DNA from 3 places in the Pantoea eucrina genome. Region 2 is predicted to be linked to each of the others. Evidence: predicted binding sites of a transcription regulator. Region 2 holds the regulator's gene; each other region holds the start of a gene.
The links. Region 2 encodes PurR, which represses purine synthesis genes. Its sites were predicted from a motif close to CANGCAAACGTTTGCNTG; they were not measured.
Positions count from the first base shown of each region.

Region 1: LAC65_RS15770 (nucleobase:cation symporter-2 family protein) is a predicted target of PurR. The motif match lies at 4,646-4,663, and genes of this name have one in related genera.
Region 3: LAC65_RS09620 (NCS2 family permease) is a predicted target of PurR. The motif match lies at 3,115-3,132, and genes of this name have one in related genera.

Region 1 is NZ_CP083448.1:3,306,968-3,314,579, forward strand. Features, by position in the region: gene spoT (bifunctional GTP diphosphokinase/guanosine-3',5'-bis pyrophosphate 3'-pyrophosphohydrolase) at 1-1,806, shown strand, start outside; gene trmH (tRNA (guanosine(18)-2'-O)-methyltransferase TrmH) at 1,810-2,505, shown strand; gene recG (ATP-dependent DNA helicase RecG) at 2,502-4,580, shown strand; gene LAC65_RS15770 (nucleobase:cation symporter-2 family protein) at 4,714-6,102, shown strand; gene LAC65_RS15775 (AsmA family protein) at 6,225-7,612, shown strand, end outside.
Region 2 is NZ_CP083448.1:1,460,515-1,468,126, reverse strand. Features, by position in the region: gene nemA (alkene reductase) at 1-80, shown strand, start outside; gene gloA (lactoylglutathione lyase) at 177-584, shown strand; gene rnt (ribonuclease T) at 693-1,376, shown strand; gene LAC65_RS06905 (Grx4 family monothiol glutaredoxin) at 1,415-1,747, opposite strand; gene LAC65_RS06900 (C40 family peptidase) at 2,100-2,888, shown strand; gene purR (HTH-type transcriptional repressor PurR) at 3,186-4,211, shown strand; gene punR (DNA-binding transcriptional activator PunR) at 4,208-5,119, opposite strand; gene punC (purine nucleoside transporter PunC) at 5,228-6,421, shown strand; gene cfa (cyclopropane fatty acyl phospholipid synthase) at 6,694-7,612, shown strand, end outside.
Region 3 is NZ_CP083448.1:2,026,168-2,033,779, forward strand. Features, by position in the region: gene LAC65_RS09615 (AMP nucleosidase) at 69-1,523, shown strand; gene LAC65_RS09620 (NCS2 family permease) at 1,578-2,876, opposite strand; gene LAC65_RS09625 (winged helix-turn-helix domain-containing protein) at 3,282-4,022, shown strand; gene LAC65_RS09630 (carbohydrate kinase family protein) at 3,965-5,011, opposite strand; gene LAC65_RS09635 (ketose 1,6-bisphosphate aldolase) at 5,013-5,873, opposite strand; gene LAC65_RS09640 (ABC transporter substrate-binding protein) at 5,989-6,927, opposite strand; gene LAC65_RS09645 (ABC transporter permease subunit) at 7,000-7,612, opposite strand, start outside.

The DNA of each region.
Region 1 (7,612 bases), 1.5 Mb from region 2:
AAGCTCGACAAGCTGAAGTTCCGCGACAAGAAAGAAGCGCAGGCTGAAAACTTCCGCAAAATGATCATGGCGATGGTGCAGGATATCCGCGTCATTCTGATCAAGCTGGCTGACCGTACGCACAATATGCGCACGCTGGGCGCCCTGCGTCCGGATAAAAAACGCCGCATTGCGCTGGAGACGCTGGAGATTTACAGCCCGCTGGCGCACCGTCTTGGTATTCATCATCTGAAAACAGAGCTGGAAGAGCTGGGATTTGAAGCGCTCTACCCTAATCGTTTTCGGGTGATCAAAGAGGTGGTCAAAGCGGCGCGCGGTAATCGTAAAGAGATGATTCAGAAGATCCTGTCAGAAATTGACGGGCGTCTGCTGGAGGCGGGCATTCCCTGCCGCGTCAGCGGACGCGAAAAGCATCTTTACTCGATCTACCGCAAAATGCACCTCAAAGAGCAGCGTTTTCACTCGATCATGGATATCTACGCATTCCGCGTGGTGGTGAAAGATCTCGACACCTGCTATCGCGTGCTGGGTCAGATGCACAGCCTGTATAAGCCGCGTCCCGGCCGCGTCAAAGATTATATCGCTATTCCCAAAGCTAACGGCTATCAATCCCTGCACACTTCCATGATTGGCCCGCACGGCGTGCCGGTTGAAGTGCAGATCCGTACCGAAGATATGGATCAAATGGCAGAGATGGGGGTGGCAGCCCACTGGGCCTATAAAGAAGCGGGCGAAAGCGGCACGACCGCACAGATCCGCGCTCAGCGATGGCTCCAGAGCCTGCTGGAGCTGCAGCAAAGCGCCGGCAGCTCGTTTGAATTTATCGAAAGTGTTAAATCCGATCTGTTTCCGGATGAGATCTACGTATTTACGCCGGAAGGCCGCATCGTTGAGCTGCCTGCTGGTGCGACGCCGGTCGATTTCGCCTACGCGGTACATACCGACATTGGCCACGCCTGTGTCGGCGCGCGCGTCGATCGCCAGCCCTATCCGCTGTCACAGCCGCTGACCAGCGGACAGACAATCGAGATTATCACCGCGCCTGGCGCACGCCCGAACGCTGCCTGGCTCAACTTTGTGGTCAGCTCAAAAGCGCGCGCCAAGATCCGTCAGCTGCTGAAAAACCTCAAGCGTGAAGATTCCGTTAACCTCGGGCGTCGTCTGCTGAGCCATGCGCTGGGCGGCAGTAAAAAGCTGGCTGAGATACCGGCAGAAAACGTGCAGCTGGAGCTGGAGCGTATGAAGCTCGCCAGCATGGACGATCTGCTGGCTGAAATTGGTCTGGGCAACGCCATGAGCGTGGTCGTAGCGAAAAACCTGCTGCAGTCCGCTGCGGATGCGGCGCAGAGCAGCAAGCGCAGCAAAAAACTGCCGATTAAAGGCGCGGATGGCGTACTGATCACTTTCGCCAAGTGCTGCCGTCCTATTCCCGGCGACCCGATTGTCGCACACGTCAGCCCTGGCAAGGGTCTGGTCGTACACCATGAATCGTGCCGTAATATCCGTGGCTACCAGAAAGAGCCCGAGAAGTTTATGGCTGTAGAGTGGGATAAGGTAACCGATCAGGAATTCGTGGCGGAGATTAAGGTGGATATGTTTAACCACCAGGGTGCGCTGGCGAACCTGACCGCCGCCATTAACACGGCGGGATCGAATATTCAGAGCCTGAATACCGAAGAGCGCGATGGCCGCGTCTACAGCGCCTTTATCCGTCTGACTGCTAACGACCGCGTCCATCTGGCAAACATCATGCGCAAAATTCGCGTGATGCCGGATGTGATTAAAGTCCACCGTAACCGTAATTAATGCATGAATGCTCAACGTTTTGCCCGAATTCAGGAAATGCTGGCGCTGCGTCAGCACGATCTCACCGTCTGCATGGAGCAGGTGCACAAGCCGCACAATGTCTCTGCGGTGATCCGCACGGCAGACGCAGTGGGCATTCATGAGGTTCACGCCGTCTGGCCCAGCGTGCGGATGCGCACGATGGTTTCGGCCTCCGCAGGCAGCAACAGCTGGGTAAAAGTTAAAACCCATACGCACATTACGGAAGCGGTACGCCATCTGAAAGATCGCGGCATGCAGGTGCTCGCCACCCATCTTTCAGACAAGGCGGTCGACTTTCGCGCTATCGATTACACCCGCCCGACCTGCATTCTGATGGGTCAGGAAAAAACCGGCATCACCGCCGACGCGCTGGCGCTGGCTGACCAGGATATTATTATTCCGATGGTGGGTATGGTGCAGTCGCTGAATGTCTCTGTGGCCTCGGCGCTGATTCTGTATGAAGCACAGCGCCAGCGACAGAATGCCGGCATGTATCAGCGTAAGCACAGCCTGCTGGATGAAGAAGAGCAGCAGCGTCTGCTGTTTGAAGGCGGCTATCCGGTTCTCGCCCGCGTGGCGAAGCAGAAAGGCCTGCCCTATCCGCAGATCAACATGCAGGGTGGCATCGATGCTGATGCCAGCTGGTGGTCCGCCATGCAAGCCACGGGTCGGAAATGAAAGGCCGGCTGCTGGATGCCATACCGCTCAGTACCCTGACCGGCGTCGGCGCCAGCCAGGCCGCTAAGCTGGCCAGACTCGGCCTGTTTACTATCCAGGATCTGCTGCTGCACCTGCCCCTGCGCTATGAAGATCGCACCCAGCTCTACAAAATTAACGATCTGCTGCCTGGTATCTGGGCCACCATCGAAGGCGAAGTGCTGAACAGCGAAGTCACCTTTGGTCGCCGCCGCATGCTGGTATGCCAGATTGGTGACGGCAGCGGGATTGCCACTCTGCGCTTTTTTAACTTCACCGCCGGCATGAAAAACAGCCTGGCGCCGGGTCGCCGCGTCACCGCTTATGGTGAGATCAAGCGCGGACAGCGCGGCGCCGAAATTATCCATCCTGAATACCGCGTTCAGGGTGAGCAGGGCGGCGTTGAGCTGCAGGAAACCCTGACGCCGGTCTATCCCACCACGGAGGGGATACGTCAGGCCACGCTGCGCAATCTTACCGACCAGGCGCTGACTCTCCTGGAGAGCTGTGCGATCGCTGAGCTGCTGCCGTCAGAGCTGAGCGGCGGGCTGATCAGCTTGCCTGATGCGCTGCGCACGCTGCACCGGCCGCCGCCCGATCTCCGGCTCAGCGAACTGGAAACCGGCCGCCATCCGGCACAGAAGCGATTAATTCTTGAAGAGCTGCTGGCGCATAATCTCAGCATGCTGGCCGTGCGCGCGGGCGCACAGCGTCATCATGCGCTGCCGCTGACCCCCTGCCATACGCTGGTGGACAGGCTGCTGGCCGCGCTGCCTTTCTCTCCGACCGGCGCGCAGCAGCGCGTGGTAAAAGAGATTGAGCGCGATCTGGCTAATGACTATCCGATGCTGCGCCTGGTACAGGGCGATGTCGGCTCCGGTAAAACGCTGGTGGCGGCTCTGGCAGCGCTGAACGTCATTGCCCACGGCAAACAGGTGGCGCTGATGGCGCCGACTGAACTGCTGGCCGAGCAGCACGCTGCAAATTTCCGTCAGTGGTTTGCGCCGCTCGGCATCGAGGTTGGCTGGCTCGCCGGCAAGCAGAAAGGCAAAGCGCGCGAAGCGCAGCAGGCGGCGATCGCCAGTGGTCAGGTGGCGATGGTGGTGGGCACGCACGCGCTGTTTCAGGAGCAGGTGAAGTTCAGCGGCATGGCGCTGGTGATTATTGATGAGCAGCACCGCTTTGGTGTGCATCAGCGGCTGGCGCTGTGGGAAAAAGGCGAAGAGCAGGGTTTTCATCCGCATCAGCTCATTATGACCGCGACACCCATTCCGCGCACGCTGGCGATGACCGCCTACGCCGATCTCGACACCTCGACAATCGATGAGCTGCCGCCGGGCCGCACGCCGGTCACAACGGTTGCCATTCCGGACACGCGCCGCAGCGAGATTATTGAACGCGTAAAAAGCGCCTGCCTGGAGGGACGTCAGGCCTACTGGGTCTGCACCCTGATTGATGAATCGGACGTGCTGGAAGCGCAGGCCGCTGAAGCGACCTGGCAGGAGCTGAGCGTGGCATTACCCGATCTGCGCACCGGCCTGGTGCACGGTCGGATGAAGCCCGCAGAGAAGCAGGCGGTAATGGCCGCGTTCAAAGCGAACGAGATCCAGCTGCTTATCGCCACTACCGTTATTGAGGTTGGCGTGGATGTCCCTAACGCCAGCCTGATGATCATCGAAAACCCGGAGCGGCTCGGTCTGGCACAGCTGCATCAGCTGCGTGGACGCGTCGGACGCGGCGCTGTCGCCTCACACTGCGTGCTGCTTTATAAAGCCCCGCTGAGCAAAACCGCTCAGCGTCGCCTGCAGGTACTGCGCGACAGCAACGACGGCTTTGTGATTGCGCAGCACGATCTTGAAATTCGCGGCCCCGGCGAGCTGCTGGGCACGCGGCAGACCGGCAACGCTGAATTCAGGGTCGCTGACCTGCTGCGCGATCAGGCCATGATCCCCGAAGTGCAGCGCGTGGCGCGCCATATCCATCAATATTACCCCGAACAGGCACAGGCGCTGATTGAGCGCTGGCTGCCGGAAACTGAACGCTACAGCCACGCATAGAGGCCGGTTTCGGGCGCGCCCTGCGCGCCCGCTGAAAAATTGTCCAGCCGGTAATCAGCCGCAGCTATGCAAACGATTGCTTTCAGCGGGTAACCGTTTAAAATCGCCACTTTGCTGTTACTGAGAGCCTGTCATGTCTGTTAATCGTGCCGAACCCCTTTCGCCCGCCAGTGCGTCTGCCACGACAAAAAGCGAACTGATTTATCGTCTTGAGGATCGCCCGCCGCTGCCGCAGACGCTGTTTGCCGCCTGTCAGCACCTGCTGGCGATGTTTGTCGCCGTGATCACCCCGGCACTGCTGATCTGCCAGGCGCTGGGGCTGCCGGCACAGGATACGCAGCACATCATCAGTATGTCGCTGTTTGCCTCCGGCGTAGCGTCGCTGCTGCAGATCAAAACCTGGGGACCGGTGGGCTCCGGGCTGCTGTCGATTCAAGGGACCAGCTTTAACTTTGTTACGCCGCTGATTATGGGCGGTATGGCGCTGAAGAATGGTGGCGCGGATGTGCCCACCATGATGGCAGCGCTGTTTGGCACGCTGATGGTCGCCTCCTGTACCGAAATGCTGCTGTCGCGCGTGCTGCATCTTGCACGCCGGATTATTACGCCGCTGGTGTCGGGCATCGTAGTGATGATTATCGGTCTCTCACTGATTCAGGTCGGGCTGACCTCAATTGGCGGCGGCTTTGCTGCTATGAACGATCACAGCTTTGGCGCGCCTGGAAATCTGCTGCTGGCAGGTGCCGTACTGCTGGTGATTATTCTGCTTAACCGTCAGCGCAACCCCTATCTGCGTGTGGCATCGCTGGTGATCGCGATGGCGGTGGGTTATGCACTGGCGTGGGGACTGGATATGCTGCCGGAGAGCGCGGCACCGGTAGAGCAGCCGCTGCTGGCTGTGCCTTCACCGCTCTATTACGGGCTGGGTTTTGACTGGAATCTGCTGATCCCGCTGATGCTGGTCTTTATGGTTACTTCGCTGGAAACCATCGGTGATATCACCGCCACCTCTGACGTTTCAGAACAGCCGGTCAGCGGCCCGCTCTATATGAAGCGCCTGAAAGGGGGCGTACTGGCAAACGGCCTGAACTCCTGCGTCTCTGCCCTGTTTAACACCTTCCCCAACTCCTGTTTTGGTCAGAACAACGGCGTGATCCAGCTGACCGGCGTGGCCAGCCGCTATGTAGGCTTTGTGGTGGCGCTGATGCTGGTGGTTCTCGGGCTGTTTCCGGCGGTCAGCGGCTTTGTTCAGCATATTCCGGAACCGGTGCTGGGCGGGGCCACTATCGTGATGTTCGGCACCATTGCCGCTTCCGGCGTGCGCATTGTATCCCGCGAGCCGCTTAACCGCCGCGCTATCATGATTATTGCGCTATCGCTGGCGGTCGGACTCGGTGTCTCTCAGCAGCCGCTGATCCTGCAGTTTGCGCCAGAGTGGCTGAAAACGCTGCTCTCTTCCGGTATTGCTGCCGGCGGTATTACGGCGATCGTGCTTAATCTTATTTTCCCGCAGGAAAAATAGCGCAGCAGGCAGGCGCCCGCCTGCCTGCTATTTATCCGCATTTTTCGCCAGACGGTTGAGCTGTAACGGTAATTCAGGCATAACAACCACTGACCGGACAACGATCGCGATGGATGAATGCAATGAAATTCCTGGGCAAGTTTTTCCTTACTCTATTACTGCTGATTCTGCTGCTGCTGGTGATCGGTTATGTACTGGTGCAGACACAGTGGGGCGCCGGCTGGTTTAGCCGCTGGGTAAGTGATAAAACTGCGTGGCATCTCTCCGTCAGTAAAATTGAGCACAACTTCTCTTCCCCTTCGCATATCGTGCTGGATAATTTCAGTTTTGGTCACGATGGCCAGCCTGCGGTTGTCGTGGCTAAACGCATCGATCTGGGCCTGGCGATGGTGCAGTTCAGCGACTGGCTTCATTTTGACAGCATTGAAATTCATGAAGGGGAGATCAATCTCGCTAATCAGACGCCATCCACCACGCTGCCCGTTCAGGCCAACCGCCTGCAGCTGCGCAATGTGCGCCTGGAAAGCCCGCGCACGGCGCTGCCGCTCTCTGCCCGCGGCGTCAATGGCGGTATTGTTCCATGGAAACCTGTATCCGCCGATATGCTGGGCAGTGACGCACAGTTTCAGATAAGCGCCGCGCAGCTGACGCTGAACGGGCTGGCCGGTGATAACGTGCTGCTACAGGGCAACGTGGCGCAGCGCCGCCTGCAGCTCACCACGATAGGTGCGGATATCGCCCGGGGATCGGTGACCGGTCGGGCAGAGCGTGACGACCAGGGTAACTGGAGCATTGATCAGCTGCGCCTGAATGATATCCGTCTGCAGACCAGCCAATCGCTGAATGATTTCCTGCGCCCGCTGCTGACGGCCCCTGCGGTCACAATTAACCGTCTGGATGTCACCGACGCCCGGCTGCAGGGACCGGACTGGGCGGTCACCGACCTCGATCTTACGCTGCGGGACATTACCCTGCGCAACGGCGACTGGCAGAGTAACGAAGGCTATCTGGCGATGAATGCCGGCAACTTTATCAATGGCAGCCTGGCGCTGGATGATCCTATCGTTAATGCAGAGTTCTCGCCTGAAGGCGTCAGACTTACGCAGTTCAGCTCCCGCTGGGTTAACGGTATTCTGCGCGCCAGCGGCAGCTGGACGCGCAGCAACCGGCAACTGACGCTGGACGATCTGGCCGTGGCCGGACTGGAGTATACGCTGCCGCAGAACTGGCGCGAGCGCTGGCAGGCTGCCCTGCCCGCCTGGCTTGACAGCGTGCTGGTGAAGCACGCCACCGCCAATCGTAACCTGATTATCGATATCAATCCGGCGTTTCCTTTCCAGATGACGGCGCTGGACGGCTCTGCGGATAATCTGCTGCTGGCGCGCGCGCATCAGTGGGGGATCTGGTCGGGCAAAGCGAGTCTTAACGCGGCAGAAGCGACCTTTAACCGTACCGATCTGCGTCATCCCTCAATAGCGCTGACGGCAGATGAGCAGCAAATCCAGATAAC
Region 2 (7,612 bases):
ATGCTCCGCTTAACCCGCAGCGCCCGGAGAGTTTCTACGGCGGCGGTGCGGAAGGTTACATCGACTACCCGACGCTGTAACCGGCAGCTGCCGCATAACGATGCGGCAGCCCCGTCACCCGCTATACTTGTACTGTTTCTGCGTCAAAATCTGACCATGTTAAAAAAGAGGATGTTATGCGTTTACTTCACACCATGTTACGCGTTGGCGATCTGCAACGCTCAATTGACTTCTATACCCGCGTACTGGGTATGCGCGTGCTGCGTCAGAGTGAAAATGCAGAATATAAATATACTCTGGCATTTGTTGGCTACACCGAAGAGAGCGAAGGTGCGGTCATTGAGCTGACCTATAACTGGGGTACGGAAAAATATGACCTTGGGAACGCTTATGGTCACATCGCGCTGGGCGTAGACGATGTCGCCGCAACCTGCGAGCGCATCCGTAGCGCGGGCGGCAACGTAACCCGTGAGGCGGGCCCGGTTAAAGGTGGCAGCACGATTATTGCGTTTGTTGAAGATCCCGATGGCTATAAAATTGAGCTGATTGAAAACAAGCATGCCGGTAATGGCCTTGGTAACTGATGCCTGACGCCAGCCCGCAAATTTGCGGGCTGGTTTTTCTCATCTGCTGCACCCTCCCGCCTTTTTTGCCATAATGCGCGCTGCCCTTTTCACTGCTATGAGATCCTGATGTCTGAATCGAACGCCCAGAACGCCCTTAACCAACGCTTTCGCGGCTTTTATCCGGTAGTTATCGATGTCGAAACCGCCGGTTTTAATGCGCAGACTGATGCGCTGCTGGAGATTGCCGCCACGACCCTGAAAATGGATGAGGATGGCTGGCTGCAGCGTGACGAAACCCAGCATTTTCACATTGAACCCTTTGCAGGTGCCCTTCTTCATCCTGAAGCGCTGGCGTTTACCGGTATCGATCCTGCGAACCCGCTGCGCGGCGCAGTGAGCGAATATGAAGCGCTGCACGCCATCTTTAAACAGGTGCGCAAAGGGCTTAAAGAGAGCGGCTGCAACCGGGCGATTATTGTGGCGCATAATGCCAACTTTGATCACAGCTTCGTTACGGCGGCGGCTGAGCGCGCCAGCCTGAAACGCAACCCCTTTCATCCGTTTGCCACCTTTGATACGGCGGCGCTGAGCGGGCTGGTGCTGGGACAGACGGTGCTGGCAAAAGCGTGCAAGGCGGCAGGTATCGATTTTGACAGCACGCAGGCGCACTCGGCGCTTTATGATACAGAGCAGACGGCAATGCTGTTTTGCGAGCTGGTAAACCGCTGGAAACGTTTAGGTGGCTGGCCGCTGGCGCTAAATGACGCTGAGGCAGAGAGCGAAGCGTCAGGCGAAAGCGCGGCAGAGTAAGAGAATGAAAAAGGCCGGCACAGCGCCGGCCTTTTAATTTATTCCGCTTCTTTGTGTTTCTCAGCGGTTTCTTTGATCAGCGGCTGAAGTTCACCGCGCTGGAACATCTCAACGATGATGTCGCAGCCGCCGACCAGCTCCCCATCCACCCACAGCTGCGGGAAGGTTGGCCAGTTAGCGTATTTTGGCAGTTCAGCACGGATATCAGGATTCTGCAGGATATCAACATACGCGAAGCGTTCGCCACAGGCAGAGAGCGCCTGAACAGCCTGAGCTGAGAAGCCGCAGCTTGGCAGTTTTGGCGATCCTTTCATATACAGCAGGATCGGGTTTTCTGCGATCTGGCGCTGAATTTTTTCAACAGTACTCATTTTTGCCTTCCTTAATTCTTCACTTCGTGTTTGTTTATTGTAGCGACTTCATCCCGCGACTGAAATCGGGAATTTGCCTCGCTGCGGCATGAATCGCCATGTTTGTTAAGTTTGCCGCCACGGGCGTATGACGAAGTGTGTATTAATACACGATTAGCAATAAATATGCTGCGTTAACCGCCTGAAACCGCTCATTTTTGCTGCACAGCCCTTGTGTTGATGGATTTAATAAAAAAGACCTTACCTTTTGTAAAAAAAGTGGATTAGAATCAATCCGGCGCTGATCGCTGATCAGAATTTTCTAATATTGCCGCGGTCTGCTTCTGCAGCCTGCCGAACCTGTAACCGGACTATGCGTTTACTGATTACGCTTTTCATACTGGCTTTTGCTCAGCTGTTTTTTAACGTGGCCGCTGCTTCACCGCACAAGCCGGTTAACGCCAGCCTGCAGAAAGCGGAGAAAAAGAGTGCGCGCGACGATGAGCGCCGCAAACGACGTCCGGTTAAAACCTCGGCTAAAAAAACACGCGTCACGCCCGTACAAAAAGTTAAATCGAAAAAAAGCCTGCACGCAGAACCGCCTGCGACTTCCCGTACCGCCCGTAAAAAAGCGCCCGCCCTCTCCGCCAGCAAAAAATATGGTCATCAGCGTACCAGCCGGAAAATAGCAGCCGCGGAAGAGAGTACCGATGCGCTGACCGGTATCAGGCTCAGCAAATCCCACCGTCTGCGCTACCAGAAGGCGCGTGAAACCGCCATGACTAAACTTATGGGCCAGCTGGGCAAACCTTATCAGTGGGGTGGCACCTCTCCGCTTACCGGATTCGATTGCAGTGGCCTGGTCTGGTACGCCTACAAAGATCTGGTCCGTTTCAAACTGCCGCGCACGGCCAACGAAATGTATCATCTGCGCGATGCCGCTCCCATCAAGCGCGAAATGCTGGAGAAAGGGGATCTGGTGTTTTTCCGCATCAATAATCGCGGTACAGCCGATCATGTTGGCGTTTATCTGGGTAACGGCAAATTTATTCAGTCGCCGCGTACCGGCAAGGATATTCAGATCAGCGCGCTGGGTGAAGATTACTGGCAGAAGCACTATGTTGGCGCACGCCGCATGATGACACCTAAAACCATTCGTTAGCGGTTGCGCAACACGCCGCGCGCGTTTTGGCCTGAACACATACCGGCTGCCGTAATCTAAATATTTTCGCCTGACCTCAGGTAAAAATCTCGTTTTATGCCCCTCACCTTGCTAGAATCGCCGCCTTTCGTTGCGCAACACCTTTTGCGCACGCTGCTGTCATTATCTGTTACGGTTAATTACTCGCCTTAAATCAGCCATTTTTATGCTGAAACCGGGCAGAAAACCCTGCGCAGACGCAAACGTTTAACACTATACTTATCATAAAGTTGCGATAGGTTTAAGAGGTCCATTTTCATGGCAACAATTAAAGATGTGGCAAAACGCGCTGGCGTATCAACGACCACGGTTTCGCACGTCATCAATAAAACGCGCTTTGTCGCTGAAGAGACGCGTAATGCCGTGTGGGAGGCGATTAAAGCGCTGCACTACTCTCCCAGCGCCGTGGCGCGCAGCCTGAAGGTTAATCACACGAAAACATTGGGTCTGCTGGCGACATCCAGCGAAGCCCCCTACTTTGCTGAAATCATTGAAGCGATTGAAAACCACTGCTTCGCTCAGGGCTATACGCTGATTCTGGGCAATGCGCACAATGACCTGCAAAAACAGCGCGCCTATCTGTCGATGATGGCGCAAAAGCGGGTAGATGGCCTGCTGGTGATGTGCTCTGAGTATCCGGACGATCTGCTTCAGATGCTGGAAGAGAATCGCAATATTCCGATGGTGGTCATGGACTGGGGCGCTTCCCGCGGGGATTTTACCGATACCGTGCAGGATAACGCCTTTCAGGGCGGCTATCTGGCCGGCCGTTACCTGATCGAGCGGGGTCATCGCGATATTGGCGCTATTCCGGGCCAGCTGGAGCGCAATACCGGCGGCGGACGGCACGCCGGCTTCCTGCAGGCGATGCAGGAAGCGGGGATCGCGGTGCGTGCGGAGTGGATCGTACAGGGCGATTTTGAGCCGGAGTCGGGTTATCAGGCGATGCAGCAGATCCTGAGCCAGAAGCAGCGGCCTACCGCTGTGTTCTGCGGCGGCGATATTATGGCAATGGGCGCCATCTGCGCCGCCGATGAGATGGGCCTGCGCGTACCGCAGGATATTTCGGTGATCGGCTATGATAATGTGCGCAACGCCCGCTACTTTACGCCGGCGCTGACGACGGTGCATCAGCCCAAAGCTCAGCTGGGTGAGAAAGCGCTGGAGATGCTGCTGGACCGCATTACCAGTAAACGTGAAGAGCCGCAAACAATTGAAGTTCAGCCCAGTCTGATTGAGCGTCGCTCCGTCGGGGATGGTCCGTTTCGCGACTATCGCCGCTAAGCGTGGCGCTCGCTGAGCCACTCATGGTTTAGCGTCTCAGCATCCCCCAGGTATTCCAGCAGCCAGATCAGCGCTGGCGACGCCCGCTGCTCGGCCCAGCTGACGCAGCAGGGACTCTCCGGAAAGGGCTGCGGTAATATCAGCTCCACCAGCGCGCCGCTATCCAGTAGCGGCCGCGCCAGATGTCCCGGGATCATCCCCACGCACAGGCCAGCCTGCAGGCAGTCGATTCCGGTTTCCCACTCCGGCACCACCAGCCGGCGCTGATTATCCAGCGTCCAGGTCATACGGCGCGGCAGCGCGCGCGACGTATCTTCCAGCACCAGCGACGGCCAGGCGCGCATCGCCTCTTCGTCAGGATGCGCGCTCTGCGCCAGTGGATGATCCGGACTGACCACGCAGCGCCAGTTAAGGGCGCCCATATCCTGAAAAGCAAAGCGTCCGCCAACCGGGATCGCCTGCGTGGCGCCGATGGCTACGTCAACCCGGCCATCGGCCAGCGCATCCCATACGCCGTTAAACACTTCATAGCTGATGATCAGCTCCATATCGGGAAAGTGGCGATAGAAATCTTTCACCAGCTGGCGCGTGCGCTGCGGCTTGACGATACAATCAACGGCAATAGTGAGCTGGCCGCGCCAGCCGTTGGCCAGCTGCTGACACTGGCGTCGCGTTGCCAGCATTTTTTTGATAACAGAGCGGCCTTCTCGCACAAAATGCTCGCCGGCCGGCGTCAGGACCACCTCCCGATGCTGGCGTTCAAACAGCTCCACGGCAAGCCAGCTCTCCAGCTGCCTGATGGTATAGCTGATAGCAGAAGGCACGCGGTGCAGCTCCTGCGCTGCCGCGCTGAAACTGCCGGTGCGGGCGACGGCATCCGCTACCTCAAGTGCATATTCAGACCACATATTTTTGCCTTCAAAAAATTTAACAGCACTCTGCAAATATTAGCGTTTCACAAAGCTGACTGCACCCTTTTACACTCCTTCGCGTTTCCCTGCCGAATGAGAAAAATAGTGATGTCATCTAAAGGATTTCTGCCCTATCTGGCGCTGCTGAGCATGCTCGGCTTTCTCGCCACGGATATGTATCTGCCCGCATTCAGCGACATGCAGCGTGATTTTGCCACCGCTCCGGGTGTTATCAGCGCCAGCCTGAGCCTGTTTCTGGCGGGCTTTGCCTGTGCGCAGGTGGGCTGGGGACTTCTCTCTGACCGCATTGGCCGCAAACCGGTTTTACTGGCGGGCCTCTCAATCTTTGCCCTGAGCTGTCTGGCCATGCTATGGGCCGACAACGTCTGGCTGATGCTGGCGCTGCGCTTTATTCAGGCTGTGGGCGTCTGTGCCGCCGCCGTGAGCTGGCAGGCGCTGGTTATCGATCGCTACCCTAAAGCGCAGGCCAATAAAGTGTTTGCCACTATCATGCCGCTGGTGGCGCTCTCTCCTGCTCTGGCTCCGCTGCTGGGTGCCTGGCTGATGAGTCATTTTCACTGGCGCACTATTTTCCTGGTGCTGACGCTGATTACCCTGGTGCTGCTGGCAGGTACCCTCAGACTTCGCTCGCCGCGTATCTCTCAGGCGGCGCGCGGCGATCAGCCTGGCTGGCTGACGCTGCTCGCTACCCGCGCCTACAGCGGCAACGTGCTGATTTACTCCGCCTGCTCTGCCAGCTTCTTTGCCTGGCTGACGGGTTCACCCTTTATTCTGGCGGCCGCGGGCTTAACCCCGGCCGATATCGGGCTCAGCTATGTACCGCAGACGATTGCCTTCCTTATTGGCGGTTTTGGCTGTCGTGCGCTGCTTAATCGCTTTCAGGGCGCGCAGCTGCTGCCCTGGCTGCTGCTGATTTACAGTCTGAGCATTATGAGCCTCTTTGCCGTTGCGCTGCTTCCCGCGCCGTCGCTTTTTGGCCTGCTGCTGCCTTTCTGCGGTATGGCGCTGGCAAACGGCGCTATCTATCCGATTGTGGTTGCCAGCGCGCTGGCGCCGTTCCCGCACGCCAGCGGTAAAGCTGCAGGTTTACAGAATCTGCTGCAGCTTGGCTTATGCTTCCTTGCCAGCCTGATTGTCTCGGCTGGTTTGCAGCAGGCGCTTTATCACACTACGCTGGTAATGGTAAGTACGGTGGTGCTCGCCTGGATGGGCTTCGTCTGGCAGCGCGCAACGGCTAAATCAGCCGATATCGCCCATCCCTGCGAAGACAACGCATAAGCCGGTCTGGTGCTATTTTGCCAGAGAGCGATCCGCCCGCATTCGCGCCGCGGGTCGCTATCTCTTCTGACATTCATAACAATAACAGCGCTCCCGGTCTTTCCGGGACAGCATCTGCGTGCGGCCAGGCCGCTGCGCATTGCGTGAGTCCGGACTATTCATACCTCTGTTAATGTGGTTTAGCTGCGCACGGCACCACCCTGCGTTCTTTCACAGACCTGATGCAGATCCTTCTGTTTCCCAGGTCATATTTACAAAGTGATGGAGAAGCTATGAGTTCATCATGTGCAGAAGCAGTCACTCCCGAAGAGAATCCGTGGTTTCGTATTGCCCGGAAGTTACTTGAACAGGCAGATATTCGCGTTAATGGTTCACGACCGTGGGATATTCAGGTTCATCATGCTGACTTTTTTAAGCGCGTGATGCAGGAAGGCTCACTGGGTCTGGGCGAAAGTTACATGGATGGGTGGTGGACGTGTGAACGACTGGATATGTTTTTTCATCGCGCGCTCAGACATCATCTCGATCATCAGCTGCCGCACCACTTTAAGGATACGCTGCGTATCGCTGCTGCCCGGCTGACCAATCTGCAATCAAAAAAGCGCGCCTGGCAGGTCGGCAGAGCGCACTACGATTTGGGTAATGACCTGTTCAGCCTGATGCTGGACCCGTTTATGCAGTACTCCTGCGGCTACTGGCCTCATGCGCAAACGCTGGAAGCGGCGCAGGAAGCCAAGCTGGATCTGATCTGCCGCAAACTGCAGCTTGAACCCGGCATGTCTCTGCTGGATATCGGCTGCGGCTGGGGCGGGCTGGCGGAGTTTGCTGCCCGCCGCTACGGTGTCAGCGTATATGGCGTCACTATCTCCCAGGAGCAGCAAAAGATGGCACAGCAGCGCTGCGCCGGACTGGACGTCACGATACTGCTGCAGGATTATCGCGACCTTGAGCAGCAGTTTGACCGCATCGTTTCCGTCGGGATGTTTGAGCACGTTGGCCCGAAAAATTATGCGACCTACTTCAGGGTGGTTAACCGCAACCTGAAACCCGGCGGCCTCTTTCTGCTGCACACCATCGGGGCGGTAAGAACCGATATGCGGGTAGATCCGTGGATCGATAAATATATTTTCCCGAACGGCTGCCTGCCCTCTGTGCGACAGATAGCGGACGCCAGCGAGCCTTATTTTATTA
Region 3 (7,612 bases), 570 kb from region 2:
TTAATTATATCAGCCGGTTTATCCGCTATGCTCTGCTCAACCTGATCCATTTTCCTGAAGGAGAATCTATGCAAACACAACGGAACGGATTGACTGCCCATCAGGCACTGGATGAACTGGAGCGCTGCTACGATGCGGCGGTTGAGGCGCTGCGCAACGCTATCCGCGACTTCACTGAACAGGGTACGCTGCCCGACGCAGAGCAGCGGCAGCAGGGGCTGTTTGTCTATCCGGAGCTGCGCCTGACCTGGCAGGGAGAGGGTCCGCAGCAGAACCGCACCCGCGCCTGGGGCCGCTTTACCCATACCGGCCGCTACAGCACCACCATCACCCGTCCTGCGCTGCTGCGCCACTATCTCAGCGAGCAGCTGCAGATGATTGAGAAAGAGTATGAGGTGCTGATTGAAGTGGGGCCGTCGCAGCAGGAGATCCCCTACCCTTACGTGATTGACGGCTCGGATCTGTCGCTGGACCGCTCAATGAGCGCCAGTATTGCCCGCCACTTTCCGACTACCGAGCTGTCGCAGATTGGCGATGAAACCGCTGATGGCCTGTTCAACGCCGATGCCCGCTTCCCGCTCTCCCACTTTGACGCGCTGCGCACCGACTTCTCGCTGGCGCGTCTGCGCCACTACACCGGTACGGCAGTGGAACACTTCCAGCCTTTCGTGCTGTTTACCAACTACACCCGGTACGTCGATGAGTTTGTGCGCTGGGCGATAGAACAGGTGCAGGATCCCGCCACGCCGTATGACAGCCTCGCCTGCGCCGGTGATGTGGTGATCACGGCGGAAACGGCCGATCCTGCGGCGATGATGTCCGATCTGGCGTGGAAAAAGCACCAGATGCCCGCCTGGCATCTTACCTCGCCTAACCGGCGCGGGATTACGCTGGTCAATATTGGTGTGGGCCCTTCGAATGCCAAAACGATCTGCGATCACCTGGCGGTAACGCGTCCGCACGCCTGGCTGATGATTGGCCACTGCGGCGGCCTGCGCGAAAGTCAGAACATTGGCGACTATGTGCTGGCGCACGCCTACCTGCGTGATGACCATGTGCTCGACAGCGTGCTGCCGCCGGATATTCCGGTACCCAGCATCGCCGAAGTGCAGCGTGCGCTCTATGACGCAACCAAGTCAGTGAGCGGCATGCCGGGTGAAGAGGTTAAACAGCGGCTGCGTACCGGTACGGTGGTGACCACAGACGATCGTAACTGGGAGCTGCGCTACGCCGCTTCCGCGCTGCGTTTCAACCTGAGCCGCGCCGTGGCGGTGGATATGGAGAGCGCGACCATCGCGGCGCAGGGCTACCGCTTCCGCGTGCCTTACGGCACGCTGCTGTGCGTATCGGATAAACCGCTGCACGGTGAGATCAAGCTGCCGGGTCAGGCGAATCGCTTTTATGAAGGGGCCATCTCTGAGCATCTGCAGATTGGCATCTGTGCGGTAGAGCTGCTGCGCGCCGAGGGCGATAAGCTGCACTCCCGCAAGCTGCGCACCTTTAATGAGCCGCCGTTCCGCTAACGCACCGGCCAGCCATTATCAGCAGGGAAGCCCGTCCGGGCTTCCCTTTTTTCATCAGGCGCTGAGCCAGCCCAGCTTGATGACAAACAGCAGCGAGAGGATCACCAGTGCGCTATTCACTTCACGGGCGCGGCCGCTCAGCAGCTTAACAACGGTCCAGGTAATGAAACCAAAGGCGATGCCGTTCGCAATTGAGTAGGTCAGCGGCATGGTCAGCGCCGTTACCGTTACCGGTGCCGCCGTCGTCACATCTTTCCAGTCGATTTCCGCCAGGCCCGATGCCATCAGCACGGCGACGAACAGCAGCGCCGGGGCGGTGGCCCAGACCGGTACGCTACCCGCCAGCGGCGAGAAGAACAGGCTCAGCAGAAACAGCACGGCCACCACAATGGCCGTCAGGCCGGTGCGTCCGCCGGCGCTGACGCCAGCCGCAGATTCCACATAGCTGGTGGTGGTTGAGGTACCGAGCAGTGAGCCAAACAGCGCAGCCGCGCTGTCAGCAATCAGTGCGCGCCCCATTTTTGGCACGTTGCCCTGCTCATCCGCCAGACCTGCGCGTTTGGTTACGCCCAGCAGGGTGCCGGTATTATCAAACACATCAACAAACAGAAAGGCAAAAATAACGCTTACCAGCCCCACATTAAAGGCGCCGGCAATATCGAGCTGCATAAAGGTAGGCGCGATTGAAGGCGGCGCGGAGAAGACGCCGCCAAACGGCGTCAGGCCGATGCCCATAGAGATAAAGGTCACCACCAGAATGCCAATCAGCACCGCGCCGGTCACGCGGCGCGCTTCCAGTACCACGATGATAAAAAAGCCGAGCAGCGCCAGCAGCGGCCCTGGTTTGGTCAGATCGCCCAGCCCGACCAGCGTCGCCGGGTTATCCACCACAATGCCGGCCCCTTCCAGCGCAATCAGCGCCAGGAACAGGCCGATACCGGCGGCGATGCCGGCGCGCAGCGGCAGCGGGATGCTGGCAATAATCCACTCGCGGATTTTAAAGATCGAGAGCGCAAAGAAGATCACCGCCGACAGAAACACCGCGCCCAGCGCAATCTGCCAGGTGTAGCCCATATGCAGCACCACGGTGTAGGTAAAGAACGCGTTCAGCCCCATGCCGGGTGCCAGCGCAATCGGATAGTTAGCAATCAGTCCCATCAGAATTGAGCCGATCGCCGCCGCCAGGCAGGTCGCCACAAACACCGCCCCTTTATCCATGCCGGTCGCGCCCAGAATAGAGGGGTTAACAAACAGGATATAGGCCATGGCGAGGAAAGTGGTGATCCCCGCCACGATCTCCGTGCGCACGGTGGTGTTGTGCGCTTTAAGCTTAAACAGTTTCTCTAACATCATTTTCTCTCATGAGCGGAGACGCAGCGGCTGCGCGTTCTCACTGGCCAAAGTGGTTAACAGCTGATCGTTGTTGCTGAAAGCGAGCCTGCCGGACGTGAGGTGCCCCCTCCGCTTTCCCCTGTCCTGATAGCAATTGCTGTGCCATCTCCTGCGCAATCGTTTACGTTTTCCGTTGCGCATCCGGTTAAGAAAAGTCTGAACCAGAAAGAGGCGCGATTATGGTGCATTGCCCCGCTGCTGCGCAATCGTTTTCCTTGCTGCCCTATAAAGCGCGATAATTTTGCGGTGCCGCACGCTTTCGCGTTCTGCCTGGCGATATCGCTCACGTTTCTGCTGCACGATTCAGCAGGCTAAAAACAGCAGGTTATAGTGCCTTTACTCTCTGCATGATAACGAGGCCGCGCCATGAAGCCCGCGATACTGATCGTTGACGATGATCGTGCCATCTGCGAACTGCTGCACGATGTCTTAAGTGAGCACGTTTCCGCCGTGTATCGCTGCCACCTCGGGCGCGATGTTCAGGCGCTGCTGACGCAGCATCCGGATATTTCGCTGGTGATGCTCGATATGATGCTGCCGGATACGAACGGGCTGCTGGTTCTGCAGCAGATCCAGCGTGAGCGGCCGGATGTGCTGGTGATCATGCTGACCGGAATGGGCTCGGAAGCGGAGATGGTGGTGGGCCTGGAAATGGGTGCCGATGACTATATCGCTAAACCCTTTAATCCGCGCGTGGTCGTGGCGCGCGCGCGCGCCGCACTGCGCCGCAGCGGCAGGCAGGATGAACCAGACGCTGTTATCCCTGCGGGCTGGCAGTTCAACGGCTGGCAGCTGGATGAGGTGCGCTGCCAGCTGCTGAATCCGCAGCGTGAAAGCGTACCGCTGACGCAGGGGGAATATACGCTGCTGCGCGCGCTGGTCGCACACGCCCGCAAAGTGTTAACCCGCGACCAGCTGCTGGAGCTGACGCACAGCGAAACGCTGGATGTCTTTGACCGTACTATCGACGTGCTGATCATGCGGCTGCGGCGCAAAATCGAAGCTAACCCGCATCAGCCAAACCTTATCCGCACCATTCGCGGCCTCGGCTATGTATTTTCAGCTGACGTGGTGCGTCCGGCAGCGCGCGTATCGCAGATCGCATGATCCATCCAGCGCTGCATCTCCGGCAGCGGCCGGATCCCATCCAGCGCGTTCGCCGCGCGCAGGTTAAAGCAGGCGCAGGTGTGCGCCAGCTGCAGCGTGGCTGACAGCGTAAAGCCCTCGTGGCTGGCGTACAGCACGCCGGCGCAGAAAGCGTCACCCGCTCCCACGCTGCCGACAATGTCGCTGGCATTCAGCCGCCACGCCGGCTGCCAGCACGCCTCACCGCCCCTTTCTGTCCCCCACGCCCCTTCCGGCGCGTGGATCACCACGCGCTGACGCACCCCCTGCTGCAGCAGCCACGCGCCCGCGGCAGCAAACGTCTCCGGCGATGCCAGCCCGGCGCCGTGCCGCAGCGGGATACCGGTCAGCGCCGCCGCCTCCAGCTCATTAATGATTAAATAGTCGAGCCAGCGCAGCGCCGGCAGCACCAGGCTGCGGTGATCGCCGGCGCGCGAGACCAGATCGAGCGAGGTCAGATAGCCGCGCTGCTGCATCTGCGCCAGCAGCCGCGCGCTGCGCGTGCCGAACTGCGCGTCGGGCCGGTCAAGCTGGTCGAGCAGCAGCAGATAGCCGAGGTGAAAAATGCGGTGCGGAGTAGTAAGGTCGCGGAAATGCGCCACATCAAGCAGCGCGCTGGCGCCGCGCGCGTGAAAAAAGGTGCGCTGACCATCCGGCGCGGTCATTACCTGCGTCATGGCAGTGGCCGCCGCGCGGGTGCGCGTTACGCCGCGGCAATCCACCCCCTCCTCGCGCAGTCGCTGCAGCAGATAGTCACCGTCCGCATCCTCGCCCGTGATACCGGCAGCCGCCAGCGGTAAACCTGACTGCATGCGCGCCAGCGTCAGGAGCACATTCGGCACCGCGCCGCCGCTGCAGCGCTCGCGCGCCACGATTTCGGTCAGCCAGCCCTGATCCGGCCAGTGCGTAATGCGCTGGACATGATCGACCAGCAGAGTACCGGCGGCCAGAATGCCGCTGCGTGCCGTCATCTCAGGCGCGTCCGCTGCTGCCGAAAATCTGCATCTGCTGCGCGACCACGCGGCTGATATTGCGCTCCACCGCCATAAGCAGCTCAGCAAAGCTGTCATAGCGGGCGTCGCGCTGATCCATCTGCGTTTCTATTGCGTCCAGCGCCGCCTGGGACATGCCGGTGTAGAAGTTGATTTTATGAATGCCGAGCGTAATGGCGCGGCGGAAATCGGCGTCGCTAATCCCTGAGCCGCCGTGCAGCACCAGCGGAATATCTGCCGCGCTGCGGATCGCTGCCAGCCGGTCAAAATCGAGGCGCGGTTCGCCTTTATATTTACCGTGTGCGTTACCGATCGCCACCGCCAGGCAGTCGATGCCGGTACTCTGCACAAAGTCAGCCGCCAGCGCCGGATCGGTAAATTTTGCGCTGTCCGCTTCACCGGTCAGCGCCCCGCCCTCGTCGCCTCCCACCGCGCCTAGCTCCGCTTCGACCGAGACGCCCACCGCATGACAGAGTTTTACGACCTCCTGCGTCTGACGCACATTCTCGTCATAGCTCAGCCCGGAGCCGTCAAACATCACCGAGGTAAAGCCCAGGCGCACCGCCTGCACCACCGCCTCGAAATGCAGACCATGATCGAGATTGAGCACCACCGGAATCGCGTGCCGCGCCGCCTCGCAGCGAATCGCCGCGACCAGGTGATCGAGGCTGACATACTTAAAGTGCACCTCTGCAAGGTTGATGATAAAGGGTGAACGCTGCTGCTCCGCTGCCTGAAACAGCGCGCGCAGAAAGTGGGTATCGAGGACGTTAAATGCGCCCAGCGCGTAGCCGTGCTGCTGCGCATGGGCCAGCCCCTGCGCCAGAGATATCAGTGCCATGAAGTGCTCCCGTCACGTGAGGGGTAATGGAGGCTGCGGCGGCCAGGCAACATACCTGCCGCCGCAGCCCTCTCCTGCAGGCAGGAAAGGGATGACGACCGGAAAATCTGCCGCGTTATTTCACTGTCCAGCCTTTGTAACTGCTCACGTTGTCGCGATCGATCATCGTCACCGGAATCAGCACCGGTTTGTCGGGAGCAGACTTGCCTTGCAGTATGTTGTAACCAATTTCCACCGCTTTCTCCGCCATCACCTGCGGGTCCTGCGCCGGGGTCGCCACAAACAGCGAGCCTTTACGCTTCAGCGCCTCTTCCCCGTCCGGTGAACCATCGACCCCTACAATAAAGAATTCGCTGCGCTGCGCCTGTTTGGCCGCCAGGTCGGCGCCGATTGCGGTCGGATCGTTGATAGCAAACACGGCGTCGATTTTCGGATTAGCGGAGAGCAGACCGGTCATCACCTCCAGCCCGCCTTCGCGGCTGCCTTTAGCGTTCTGGTTGTAAGAGAGCAGCTTAATATCGGGGTGCGTCTTCAGCTCGCTCATGCAGCCTTCGACACGGTTCTGCACCGCCGAAACCGGCGGTCCGTTGATGATCACCACGTTGCCCTTCGCCTTCAGCCGGTCAGAGATATATTTACACGCCATCGCGCCTGCCTGGGTGTTATCCGAGGTAATGGTGGCGTTAGCGCCATCTGCGGCCACGTCCACCGCCACCACGACGATGCCGGCGTCGCGCGCCCGCTTCACCGCTGGCGCAATGCCTTTGGAGTCGGCGGCGTTGAGAATGATCATATCGACTTTGGCGGCGATAAAGTTATCGATCTGTCCCACCTGCTGACCGAGATCGTAGCCGCTGGAGACCAGCGTCACGTTGACCTTGTCACCTGCCAGCTCGCGGGCTTTCAGCTCGGCACCTTTGGTGATCTGCACAAAGAACGGGTTGGCCAGATCGCCTACGGTCACCCCTATCGATTTCAGCTCTTTTGCCTGTACCAGCGGCGCGCTCAGCAGCGTGGCGGCCAGCAGTCCGGTTACAATCGGATTAAAACGCATAGTTGATGTTCTCCTGCTTTTTTTATTGTCAGCGGTCCGCGGGATCGCCACCTGGAAATGTTCTGCCGGCCTTCAGCTGACGTGATGACGGGTACGGTATTTATCGATTAACACGGCGACGATGATCACGCCGCCTTTGATCACCAGTTGCCAGAAGTAGGAGACGCCCATCAGCGTCATGCCGTTGTTGAGCGTGGCGATAATCAGTGCGCCAATCAGCGTGCCGGTGATGGTGCCGATACCGCCGACAAAGCTGGTGCCGCCGAGGATCACCGCAGCAATCGCATCCAGCTCATAGCCCACGCCAAGGTTGCCGTTGGCGCTGTAGAGTCGTGAGGCGCTCATCAGCCCCCCCAGCCCGGAGAGCAGGCCGCTCATGGCGTAGACAAAAATCAGCACCGCGCCGACTTTGATCCCGGTCAGACGGGCCGCCTGCATATTGCCGCCCACCGCATAGATATGGATGCCTAAAGTGGTACGGCGCAGAATGAACCAGCAGAGCGCGATAACCGCAAAGGCGATGATGATCAGCCACGGCACCGGCCCGAGATAGCCGTTGCCTATCCACTCAAAATTGATGCTGGAGTTAATGACCGTTGTGCCGTCAGCCAGCAGATAGGCGGCCCCGCGCAGGGCGGTATAGGTGCCAAGCGTGACGATAAACGGTGGCAGCCCGGCCCAGGCG